Regions from separate parts of the Bradyrhizobium sp. USDA 3256 genome, predicted to be linked through region 1. Evidence: predicted binding sites of a transcription regulator. Region 1 holds the regulator's gene; each other region holds the start of a gene.
The links. The regulator PhoB, encoded in region 1, activates phosphate uptake and scavenging genes when phosphate is short. The targets are predictions, from matches to a motif close to TGTCATNNANCTGTCAT.

Region 1 (4,135 bases):
CGATCGCAGGCAGCCTCGCGCTCGCGGTGATCGTGATCCCGGTCGTGCTGCGCACCACCGAGGACATGCTGCTCTTGGTGCCCAATCCGCTGCGCGAGGCCGCCTCCGCGCTCGGCCTGCCGCGTTCGCTGGTGATCAAGCGGATCGCTTATCGTGCTGCGCGATCGGGTCTGATCACCGGCGTGCTGCTGGCGACCGCCCGCGTCGCTGGCGAGACCGCGCCGCTGCTGTTCACCGCGCTGTCGAACCAGTTCTTCAGCCTGGATCTGACCAAGACGATGGCCAACCTGCCGGTAACCATCAACAACTTCGTGCAGAGCCCCTACGCCTACTGGAAAGAGCTGGCGTGGAGCGGTGCGCTGCTCATCACATTCACCGTGCTCGCGTTGAATATCGGCGCGCGTATCCTTGGTGCCGAAAGGGCCGCAAAATGACCGAGCTTTCCGTCTCCACGACTGCCGCAGGCCACGTTCCCCAGGTTCCGCTGCCGGAAGCGCCGCCGAAGGTCACGGTGCGAAACCTCAACTTCTATTACGGCGAGCACCACGCGCTGAAGAACATCAACCTTACGCTCGGCACCAACCGCGTCACGGCGTTCATCGGCCCGTCCGGCTGCGGCAAGTCGACCCTGCTGCGCATCTTCAACCGGATGTACGACCTGTATCCGGGCCAGCGCGCGGTCGGCCAGCTGATGCTGGACCAGACCAACATTCTCGACCCCAAGCTCGATCTTAATTTGTTACGCGCGCGGGTCGGCATGGTGTTCCAGAAGCCGACGCCGTTCCCGATGACGATCTACGAGAACATCGCCTTCGGCATCCGCCTCTACGAGAAGATTTCGAAGTCCGAGATGGACGACCGGGTCGAGAAGGCGCTGCGCGGCGGCGCGCTGTGGAACGAGGTCAAGGACAAGCTGAACGCCTCCGGCCTGTCGCTCTCCGGCGGCCAGCAGCAGCGGCTGTGCATCGCGCGCACCGTGGCGGTGCGTCCCGAGGTGATCCTGTTCGACGAGCCGTGCTCGGCGCTCGACCCGATCTCGACCGCCAAGGTCGAGGAACTGATCCAGGAGCTCTCCGAGGACTACACGATCGCGATCGTCACCCACAACATGCAGCAGGCGGCGCGCGTCTCCGACAAGACCGCCTTCATGTATCTCGGCGAGCTGATCGAGTTCGACGACACCAACAAGATCTTCACCTCACCGAGCGATCGGCGCACCCAGGACTACATCACCGGCCGGTTCGGTTGACCGGCGCATGATCCGGAAAAGTGGCAACCGGTTTTCCGATCAGGTCATGCTAAAATTCAGGACACGAAACCATGATCCCCGGGACCATGGTTGAGGGAGACAAGCGATGGCTTCTGAACATACCGCCAAGGCATTCGACAGCGACCTGCAGGAGTTGACCCGCCTGGTCGCCGAGATGGGCGGCCTGGTCGAACGGATGATTACCGAGTCGGTCGACGCGCTGATCCGTCGCGACGTCGCGCTCGGCAAGCGCGTGGTCGCCGCCGACATCGAGATCGACAATCTGCAGCGCAACATCGAAGAGCGCGCGGTGCTGACGATCGCGCGCCGCCAGCCGATGGCGATCGACCTGCGTGAGATCGTCAGCGCGATGCGCGTCGCCACCGACCTCGAGCGGATCGGCGACCTCGCCAAGAACATGGGCAAGCGCGTCGCGGCGCTGGAGAGCGATTTCCAGCCGCTGAAGCTGATCCGCGGCCTCGAGCACATGACCGACCTCGTGCTGTCGCAGGTCAAGTCGGTGCTCGACGCCTATGCCGCGCACGACCTGCCGGCGGCGATGAACGTCTGGAAGGGCGACGAGGAGGTCGATGCGATCTGCACCTCGCTGTTCCGCGAACTGCTCACCTACATGATGGAAGATCCGCGCAACATCTCGTTCTGCATCCATCTGATGTTCTGCGCCAAGAACATCGAGCGGATCGGCGATCACGCCACCAATATCGCCGAGACCGTATTCTACATGATCGAGGGCCAGCAGATCACCGACAAGCGCCCGAAGGGCGACATGACCACTTTTGCCACCACGGTGCCGGGCAGCTGAGGCTTGATCGGCAAGCGCGGAACCGGATTGTCCTTCGACAACTCGTTTCCGCGGGGACTATGCTCAAGGAAGTAAGCGTTTCGGTTTGCGTCTGGGCAACGGATCACCACAGAGAAAGAACTTAAACCGATGAGCGCACGCATTCTGGTAGTCGAAGACGAGGAAGCGCTGACGACGCTGTTGCGCTACAATCTCGATGCGGAAGGCTACGATGTCGAGACGGTCGGGCGCGGCGACGATGCCGACACCCGCCTGAAGGAGCGCGTTCCCGACCTCGTGGTGCTGGACTGGATGCTGCCGGGCCTGTCCGGCATCGAGCTGTGCCGCCGCCTGCGGGCGCGGCCCGAGACCAAGCAACTTCCGATCATCATGCTGACCGCGCGCGGCGAGGAAAGCGAGCGCGTACGCGGGCTTGCCACCGGCGCCGACGATTACATCGTCAAGCCGTTCTCGGTGCCGGAGCTGCTGGCGCGGGTGAAGGGCCTCTTGCGCCGCGCCAGCCCGGAGCGGCTTGCGACCGTGTTGACCTACGGCGACATCGAGCTCGACCGCGAGAAGCGCCGCGTGGCGCGCTCGGGCCGTCCGATCGATCTCGGGCCGACCGAGTATCGCCTGCTCGAATTCTTTCTCGAGCATCCCGGCCGCGTCTTCAGCCGCGAGCAACTGCTCGACAGCGTCTGGGGCCGCGACATCTACATCGATGAGCGCACCGTCGACGTGCATATCGGCCGTCTGCGTAAGCTCCTCAATCCCGGCCGCGAGCAGGACCCGATCCGCACCGTGCGCGGCGCCGGCTACGCGCTCGATGACCGCTTTGCCAAGGCCGAGCCGCAGCCGTAACGGCCAAGCGGCATTCATAAACCGCAACACGGCGAAAGCCGGGATCAATAGCCACCAATGGGCGTTGTTAGAAAGCCGTCTGGCCGCTTGCCGATTGCGCCGGCCGCGGCGTATGGGTCCCGGCATGCACCGGGACGACGCTGGTGATATAGCCGGGCTGCGTCACACAAAAAAATCCCCGCTTTCGCGGGGATTTGTTTTTGAGGTCTTCCGACGTTTTCCCGAGTGCTCACTTGATCTGCGGTTTCGCCGACGGCCGGCGGCGATCGGCGGCGGGCTGGTAGGCGACGCGCGAGTGATGCGCGCAATAGGGCAGGCCGGCGAGCGCCTTGCCGCCGCAGAAGAAGAATTCCGGGCTCGAGGGATCGCCGACCGGCCAATGACAGGTGGCCTCGTTCAGCTCGAGCAGCGAGAGCCGCTGGCTCATTGGCACCACATTGTCGTAGGAGATCGGATCGGGCTCCATTTCGACCTCGAAGGCGTGCGCCAGCGCGGTGTTGCCGCGCGAGACCGGTCGCGCCACCCGCATCATGTGCTGGGCGGGGCGAGCCTTGCGCTGCCGCGGCGCGGCCGTGGAGGGCGCCTTGGCGCGGCCGGAGAGGCCGAGCCGATGCACTTTGCCGATCACGGCGTTTCGCGTCACATTGCCAAGTTCCGCCGCGATCTGGCTGGCCGACAGGCCGGACTCCCAGAGCTTCTTCAGCTGCTCGACGCGATCGTCGGACCAGGTCAATACAGTCATCGCATTCTTCCCTTCGCGTAGCGCCGGCCAATCGTTGGAGCGGCGCTGCGAGCCAATCTGGACAAATATCCCTGCGGCCAGAATCCCTTAGCCCTCGCCGGGCACGGTGTTGCGCCCGAACGTTTACGCGAGACACGAAGGCTACTTAGAGGGTCCAGTACCGCCGCACGAGATGTCGTACCCGACAGGCCAAACGCTACAATATGGCGTGACTCAGGCGCAAGAGTCCGCGGCCGTGCGTCCACATGTTCCCACACAGTTAAGCATTTCGATGAGGCTTTTCCACCGCACCGGAATGCTCCGGATTGCGCTCGTTTCGCATTGCAGGAAGGCCACTTCGTGGCGATTGACACTTACTGACCGCAGCATAGAATGCCCGCCACGTGCCGCCCGCAAAGGCGGCCGTTTTGTTTTCCGAAGCTGGCCGTTGCTGCGCTGGCGTCAAGGCGCGCGGCAATTGTCGGCTTCAAACCGTCAGTGA
Region 2 (4,135 bases), 6.9 Mb from region 1:
ATAGGGCAGCTCGCCCGGAAGCACCGCGATCCGCAGCACCTTGTTGGCCCGGATGCGATCCAGCGTGTTGTCGGCTGGCGTCTGCGCCGAGGCCGGCGTTGCCATCGCGGCCGCGAGCGCCGCGCCGCTGCCGATCCCGAGCGCATAGCGCAGCGCGTCGCGGCGATCTTCGGAGATTTTGATGTCGTCGGATTGAGTCAAGCGGGCCTCCCTGCACCAGATCGGGGGAAGCCTAGCGTCGGTATCCGGTGCCAGCAAGTGCGCGCGCCTGCACCATTGGTAGGCGAGGCGAGGGCGCGGTCGCCTACGTGCCGGACTTCACCTCTCCCGCTTGTGGGGAGGTCGAATAATCCGCGAACCGCGCCCTTAGGGGTTAGCAACGATAGGTCATGTTCGCCCCTGTGACCGAAGAAAAGAAAACGGCGGGGAAGCTCAGTTCGGCTACCCAATCGAGCACTTGGTTGTCTGTCTGGGTTTCTGGACTTGAAAGGTGTGGAAATTGAAAAAGCACCGTCCCGTGAATGTCCAAAAGAACGAGACGATCGATAACCCAAACATCACCGTCGTCGGTCGAGAAAAATTTTGCCAGCAATTCTGCTGTTCCGTCAGAACGAAGCCTGAGAGTGGGGCCGTTGTTCAGGGTGCCGTTCAAGAAGCCGGACAGCTTGCAATCGCCGTAACGAATAGGCGCGCTCCAACTGAGGTCAAGGGTTTGGATAGCATGTGTCGCAACACCCTTATAGCTTTCAGGCTGGTCGGTCGCCGAGCTTTTGCTTTCAAGATGTTCTTTCAACATAGCGTACGCCTCCTTCTAGCCCGCGAATTGCGAGCAACCTCTGGTTTAAAGGGAGGGCGCAAAAGGACCAGTGAGCTGCCTCACAATCTACAATCGCGATTTAGTGATCCTCCCCCGTAAGCGGAGGGCAATCGCATATAGCCGTTTGAGGCAATCGGAGTTCCCGCAAACTCGTCATGCCCGGGCTTGTCCCAGGCATCCACGTCTTCGTTTCCACGCAAAGAAAAGACGTAGATGGCCGGGACAAGCCCGGCCATGACGGCGCGGAAGAATCGGTTCATTCCAAATGCGATTGCCCTGCCCGTAAGCGGGGAGGACAGAGCGTGCTCGTGCCCAGAATCAATATCGTCCCGGCACGTACATCTCCTGCGGGATCGGGCCGCGGTGATAGTCCGGGTTGCGCATTCGCGGCGGCAGCACCACCGGCTGGTGGGTGACCGCCTGATAGGGGATCTGGCTCAATAGATGCGAGATGCAGTTGAGCCGGGCGCGCTTCTTGTCGACGGCGTCGACGATCCACCATGGCGAGTCGGGCAGGTGGGTGCGCTCCAGCATCGTTTCCTTGGCCTTGGTGTAGAGCTCCCAGCGGGTCCGCGCCTCGACGTCCATCGGGCTCAACTTCCACTGCTTCAGCGGATCCTGGATCCGCATCGAGAAGCGGAACGCCTGTTCCTCGTCGGTGATCGAGAACCAGTATTTCAGGAGGACGGTGCCGGAGCGGATCAGCATGCGCTCGAATTCCGGCACCGAGTTGAAGAATTCCTCATACTGCTCGTCGCTGCAGAACCCCATCACCTTCTCGACGCCGGCGCGGTTGTACCAGCTGCGGTCGAACAGCACGATCTCGCCGCCGGCCGGCAGATGCGAGACATAGCGCTGGAAGTACCATTGCGTGCGCTCGCGTTCGTTCGGCGCCGGCAGCGCCGCGATCCGGCAGACCCGCGGGTTGAGCCGCTGGGTGATCCGCTTGATCACGCCGCCCTTGCCGGCGGAATCGCGGCCCTCGAACAGCACGACGACCTTCTTCTTCTCGTGCTGCACCCAATCCTGCAGCTTGACCAGTTCGCCCTGCAGCCGCAGCAATTCGCGGAAATAGGACTTGCGGTCGATCGACGGCCTGCCGGCGGCGCCGTCATGGTCGAGCTCGTCGAGCCTCATGTCGTCGAGCTCGAGCTCGAGTTCCTCGTCGAGGCTGTCGGCCATCTCTTGATGGATGCGGGCGCGCAAGGCTTCATCGCGCAAGGCTTCATCCCGGGAGGCTTCGTCGGTGAGGGCGGAGGTCGTCATGAAGGTCCGTCTTTCAGTGTGTTAGATGGATCGGACGGCAGCATTGACGGGCGATGTTACCCCTCTATGACAATGCCATGACCGCTGTTTCACGCCGCCGGGCGGACTGTGCTAACAAGCCGACAAAGCCAAAAAGGGAGATGTGCCGATGATATCGCTCACGCCAAAAGACGTCCTGCCGGAGGACGGCACCGCTGGCACGCTGGTCGGGCGGGTCTGGCTGCCGCAGGCCGGCGGGCCGGCCGTCGTCGCGGTGCGGGCAGACGGTGTGTTCGACGTCACGGCGCGGTTCCCGACGGTGAGCGCGCTCTGCGAGGAAAGCGATCCCGCGGCCGCGCTGCGCGTCACGCGCGGCGAGCGGATCGGCGATTTCGAGGCGATCCTTGCCAACACCCCGCCCGACGGCCGCGACAAGGCCAGGCCGCATCTGCTGGCGCCGGTCGATCTCCAGGTGCTGAAGGCCGCCGGCGTCACCTTCGCGATCTCGATGCTGGAGCGCGTGATCGAGGAGCGGGCGCGCGGCAATCCGTCCTCGGCGGAGGCGATCCGCAAGGAGGTGGTGCGCCTGGTCGGCGACGATCTCTCCAAGCTGAAGCCCGGCTCCGAGCAGGCGATGAAACTGAAACAGGTGCTGATCGATCAGAATGCCTGGAGCCAGTATCTCGAGGTCGGCATCGGTCCCGACGCCGAAGTGTTCACCAAGGCGCCGACGCTTTCCTCGGTCGGATCAGGCATGGATGCCGGGCTGCATCCGAAGTCGACCTGGAATAATCCGGAGCCGGAGGTCGTGCTGATTGTCTCCGCCGCCGGCAAGATCGTCGGCGCCGCGCTCGGCAACGACGTCAATCTGCGCGACTTCGAGGGGCGTTCGGCGCTCTTGCTGTCGAAGGCCAAGGACAACAACGCGTCCTGCGCGATCGGTCCGCTGCTTCGGCTGTTCGACCAGACCTTCTCGCTCGACGATGTCAGGAAGATGAATGTCGGCCTGACCGTGACTGGCGCAGACGGCTTCGTGCTCGAGGGCCATTCCTCGATCAGCAAGATCAGCCGCGATCCGACCGACCTGGTCGCCCAGACCATCGGCCCCGTGCATCAGTATCCCGACGGCTTTGCGCTGTTCCTCGGCACGATGTTCGCGCCGGTCAAGGATCGCGATGCCAAGGGCGAGGGTTTTACCCACAAGCGTGACGACATCGTGACCATCGCCGCGCCGAAGCTCGGCAAGCTGGTCAACCGCATGCGCAATAGCGACGAATGCGAGCCCTGGACCTTCGGCGTCGGTGCGCTGATGAAGAACCTCGCAGAGCGCAAGGTGCTGTGAGGATCAGGACGGGACGGCGAGTCCACTATCTCGACCACTTCGTCGGCCGTGCGCGGCCTGTCGCGTGGCGGCAGGTCGGCGCCGAGTTGCGCCGACAATCCGGTGACGTTCAGCCGCCTCTCGCAGCGCGTTGAACGACGACGATGGTGACTGTGCCGAAGCGGCGGCGTTGTCGAACATGTTCAGAAACCTGCGCGGCAGATCGACCGTGTGGCGCAACTTGAGCGCGCTAAAACACGCGGAATTTGCAGCTTTTTCCTAGCTTTATGTGAACCAGTTCATCCTCGTTCGCGCCGGTCCGCTCCAGCATATTGGCTCGACGCGAACAGAAGGAGTCGCGGACATGAGCGAGCAGCCATCAAACGGAATGCCCGATTGGCTCACCACCGATATGCTGGTCATTGCCGTCTCACTGGCCATCATCGTGATTGGGATATGGATTGCGCCATAGCCTGATTGTCGCGGCGAGGCCGTCCAGCCGGGCAGGGCGCCAGCGCCAATCACTGAGTTGCCCGACGGCGCAAGCCTCTTTTGCAAAACGGAACGAGATGCAAAGCTCGGACGATTCATGTCGCGAGAGTGCGAAGGTATGCCACTGACAGCGCAACACACTCAATGTCGTCCCTGCGAAAGCAGGGACCCATAACCCCAAATGCAAATTGTTAAGCGATGCTGCAACGACGAGTCCCTCTCACAACAACTGCTGCGGCGTATGGGTCCCGGCCTTCGCC
Region 3 (4,135 bases), 5.8 Mb from region 1:
GCCAGGCCGCGCGGTGGCCCGCACCATCGGCTTGATCAGATCGACCAATCGATTGCCGGCGTCGATATCGACACCCGAATCCGCGTAAGTGAGCCCGTTTTTGCGCTCGGTCATGCCCAATTCCAGATGATCAGGGGCTGGTTACGAGGAATTCCGCCGCCGCGCAATGGCTCGCGGCGCTGCTGCCGCGATACTATGTAGATAACACAAGGCCACTGCGCAAAAGGGCCGGATATCGAGTAAAATCAGGCTCCTAGCCGGGAAGCGACCCAAGTTGAGCATTCCGAACATCATCACCCTCGGCCGCATCATCCTGGTGCCGGTGATCGTCTGGGCCATCGTGTCCAGCCAGATGGAGATCGCGTTCGCGATCTTCGTGATCGCCGGCGTCTCGGACGCGGTCGACGGTTTCCTCGCCAAGCGCTTCAACATGACGAGCGAACTCGGCGCCCTGCTCGATCCGCTCGCCGACAAGGCGCTCCTGGTGTCGATCTATGTCGCGCTCGGAATCTGGGGCGCGGTGCCGCGCTGGATCGTGATTCTCGTGGTGTCGCGCGACATCATGATCGTCTCCGCCGTGATCGTGTCATGGCTGTTCGACAAGCCGGTCGAGATGAAGCCGCTGATGGTGTCGAAGCTCAACACGGTGGCGCAGGTCGCGTTCGCGGCACTGGTGCTGGCCTCGCTCGGCTTCGGCTTTCAGCCGCACCCTTACGACCTGATCCTGATGGGCTTGGTCACGATCTTTACTTTGGGTTCGGTGTCCCTCTATCTCGTGGAGTGGGTGCGGCACATGAGCACGATCGAAGCTCGGTAGGCGGGATCCGGAAAAGTGGAAGCCGGTTTTCCCGCGACAAACGCGACGCGTTTGCGCATGGCTATAATGAAGTGGTTTGGAGACTTGTGTGGCCAGTAGCGTTCAACCTCGTCAATTGGCCTTGGCCCTGCCGCACGAGGAGAAGCTGACCCGCGACGATTTCCTCGAGGGCCCTGCCAATGAGGCGGCGCTGGCGCTGATCGACGGCTGGCCGGACTGGCCGAACCGAATCATGCTGCTGGTCGGGCCTGACGGCTCCGGCAAAAGTCACCTCGCCGCGATCTGGGCCGAGAGCGCCGGCGCGCGCTCGACCGCGGCGCATGCGCTGACCGCCGACACGGTGCCGACCGCGCTTGCGACCGGTGCGCTGGTGGTCGAGGACCTGAGGCCGTCGGATTTCGACGAGCGCGCGATGTTTCATCTGATGAATCTGGCGCGCCAGGACGATGCCTACGTGCTGATCACGGCACGCGTTCCGCCGTCGGCGTTCGAGATCGAATTGCGCGACCTGCGGTCGCGGCTCCGCGCGGTGCCGACCGTGACGCTGCTGCCACCGGACGACCAGCTGTTCCGCGGCCTGATCGTCAAGTTCTGCGCCGACCGCCAGATGAGCGTGGACGAACCGCTGGTCAGCTATCTGAGCAACCGGATCGAGCGTTCCTACGTTGCCGTCCGGCAGGCGGTCGAGCTCCTGGATACCGAGGCACTCCGGCTCGGCCGTCCCGTCACGCGGGCGCTGGCGGCGGAGCTGTTGCGCGATGCCTGATCCATCCCCGCGGCTTGACGGCGCAGGCGAGCGGAACATCAATGTCATCGAAACGTCATCGCAATATCACATGGTCTCTGCGGCTCTCGGCTAGACCGCCCCGGCCCCTGCCCTGAATTGGACCAGCACTTGATGGACTCGGCACAAGCTACTGAAATCAAAGAAAAAGAGGCGGATTTTCCCGCCATTCCCGCAATCGCGTCCAGCCCCGAGCGCTTCATTAACCGGGAGCTCTCCTGGCTGCACTTCAACCGGCGGGTGCTCGAGGAATCGGTCAATCTCGGCCATCCCGTGCTGGAGCGGGTCCGCTTCCTGTCGATTTCGGCGAATAACCTCGACGAGTTCTTCATGGTCCGTGTCGCCGGCATCAAGGCGCAGGTCCGCGAGGGCATTACCGAGCGCAGCCCGGACGGCCTGCTGCCGGCCGATCAGCTCGTGATGATCAACAAGACCGTCTCGCAGCTCGCCTCCGATCAGCAGGCGATCTGGAGTGACCTGCGGGATATCCTCTCCAAGGTCGGCATCCAGCTGGTCGACGGCCGCGACGTCACCAAGCCCGAACGCAGCTGGATCGAGGATCATTTCCTTCACAACATCTTCCCGCTGCTGACCCCGCTGGCGATCGACCCGGCGCATCCGTTCCCGTTCATCCCGAATCTCGGCTTCACGGTGGCGCTGCAATTGTCGCGCATCTCCGACGGCAAGGCGATGAACGCGCTGATCCGCATGCCCGGCAAGATCGACCGCTTCATCCGCATCCCCTCCACCAAGGAAGGCGCTCCGGCGCGGCTGATCACGCTCGAGCAGGCTACCGGTCTCTTCATCGGCCGCCTGTTCCCCGGCTACACCGTCAAGGGCCAGGGCGCATTCCGCATCATCAGGGACTCCGAACTCGAAATCGAGGAAGAGGCCGAAGACCTCGTTCGCCTGTTCGAGACCGCGCTCAAGCGCCGCCGCCGCGGGTCGGTGATCCGGCTCGAGATCGAGGCCACGATGCCCGAAGAGCTGCGCATCTTCGTGCAGCACGCCTTGTCGGCCGCAGACGACGAAGTGATCCTGGTCGACGGCGTGCTGGCGATGAACGAGCTGTCGCAGCTCACCCGCCTCAATCGCCCCGACCTCGAATTCCCGCCCTACGTGCCGCGCCATCCCGAGCGGGTACGCGATCATGGCGGCGATATCTTCGCCGCCATCCGCCAGAAGGACCTCGTGGTCCATCACCCCTATGAATCCTTCGACGTCGTGGTGCAGTTCCTGCAGCAGGCGGCACGCGATCCCGACGTGGTCGCGATCAAGCAGACGCTGTATCGCACCTCGAACAACTCGCCGATCGTACGCGCGCTGGCGGAAGCCGCCGAGGCCGGCAAGTCGGTGACCGCGCTGATCGAGCTGAAGGCGCGCTTCGACGAGGAAGCCAACATCCGCTGGGCCCGCGACCTCGAACGCGCCGGCGTGCAGGTGGTCTACGGCTTCATCGAATTGAAGACGCATGCCAAGCTGTCGATGGTGGTGCGCCGCGAGGGCGGCAATCTCACGACCTATGTGCACACCGGCACCGGCAACTATCACCCGGTCACCGCGCGCATCTACACCGACCTCTCCTACTTCACCTCGGATCCGATCATCGGTCGCGACGTCGCGCGGGTCTTCAACTACATCACGGGCTATGCCGAGCCGAGCGACATCGAGAAGATGGCGGTGTCGCCGCTGACGCTACGCAAGCGGATCATCGAGCACATCCACGGCGAGATCGCCCACGTCAAGCACGGCCGCCCCGGCGCGGTCTGGATGAAGATGAACGCGCTGGTCGATCCTGATATCATCGACGCGCTGTACGAGGCCTCGCAGGCCGGCGTCTCGGTCGAGCTCGTGGTGCGCGGCATCTGCTGCCTGCGGCCGGGGCTGCCGGGACTGTCGGAGAACATCCGCGTCAAATCGGTGATCGGCCGGTTCCTGGAACACGGCCGAATCTATTGCTTCGGCATGGGCCAGGGCCTGCCGAGCACAAAAGCTGCTGTGTATATCTCGTCCGCCGACATGATGCCGCGGAACCTCGACCGCCGCGTCGAGGTTCTCTGTCCGCTGCAAAATCCCACGGTGCATCAGCAGGTTCTCGAACAGATCATGGTCGCGAACCTGAAGGACACCGAGCAAAGCTGGCAATTGTTGCCGGACGGGTCGTCAACGCGTATGAAGGCCGCGAAAGGCGAAGAGCCCTTCAATCTGCATGACTACTTCATGACAAATCCGAGTCTGTCCGGCCGTGGTAAGTCTCTCAAGGAATCTTCACCGCGCCGTCTCACGCGTCGCAACGAGCGTCAGCAGCCATCGTCTTAAGGGGGGCTTACGGTGAAGCGGCCGCGGAAGCGCGCTTCCAGCGTCGCTGTCATCGATATCGGCTCGAACTCGGTTCGTCTCGTGGTTTACGAGGCGATGGCGCGCAGCCTCATCACCATCTTCAACGAGAAGGCGCTGTGCGGGCTCGGGCGCGAGGTGCAGAGCACCGGCCTGCTCGCAACCGATGCCGTCAACAAGGCGCTCACCGCGCTGCG

Region 2: a site for PhoB is predicted at 2,150-2,166, ahead of ppk2 (polyphosphate kinase 2). Genes of this name have one in related genera too.
Region 3: a site for PhoB is predicted at 1,626-1,642, ahead of ACVWY5_RS14820 (RNA degradosome polyphosphate kinase). Genes of this name have one in related genera too.

The regions. Positions count from the first base shown of each region.
Region 1 covers NZ_JBSSAE010000002.1:8,612,122-8,616,256, forward strand. Annotated here, with positions in the region: gene pstA (phosphate ABC transporter permease PstA) at 1-434, shown strand, start outside; gene pstB (phosphate ABC transporter ATP-binding protein PstB) at 431-1,249, shown strand; gene phoU (phosphate signaling complex protein PhoU) at 1,356-2,072, shown strand; gene phoB (phosphate regulon transcriptional regulator PhoB) at 2,202-2,912, shown strand; gene ACVWY5_RS42465 (GcrA family cell cycle regulator) at 3,142-3,654, opposite strand.
Region 2 covers NZ_JBSSAE010000002.1:1,676,597-1,680,731, forward strand. Annotated here, with positions in the region: gene ACVWY5_RS09555 (transporter substrate-binding domain-containing protein) at 1-201, opposite strand, end outside; gene ACVWY5_RS09560 (DUF6294 family protein) at 374-796, opposite strand; gene ppk2 (polyphosphate kinase 2) at 1,136-2,083, opposite strand; gene ACVWY5_RS09570 (fumarylacetoacetate hydrolase family protein) at 2,232-3,404, shown strand.
Region 3 covers NZ_JBSSAE010000002.1:2,823,888-2,828,022, reverse strand. Annotated here, with positions in the region: gene purM (phosphoribosylformylglycinamidine cyclo-ligase) at 1-114, opposite strand, end outside; gene ACVWY5_RS14830 (CDP-alcohol phosphatidyltransferase family protein) at 275-817, shown strand; gene ACVWY5_RS14825 (P-loop NTPase family protein) at 906-1,583, shown strand; gene ACVWY5_RS14820 (RNA degradosome polyphosphate kinase) at 1,716-3,920, shown strand; gene ppx (exopolyphosphatase) at 3,933-4,135, shown strand, end outside.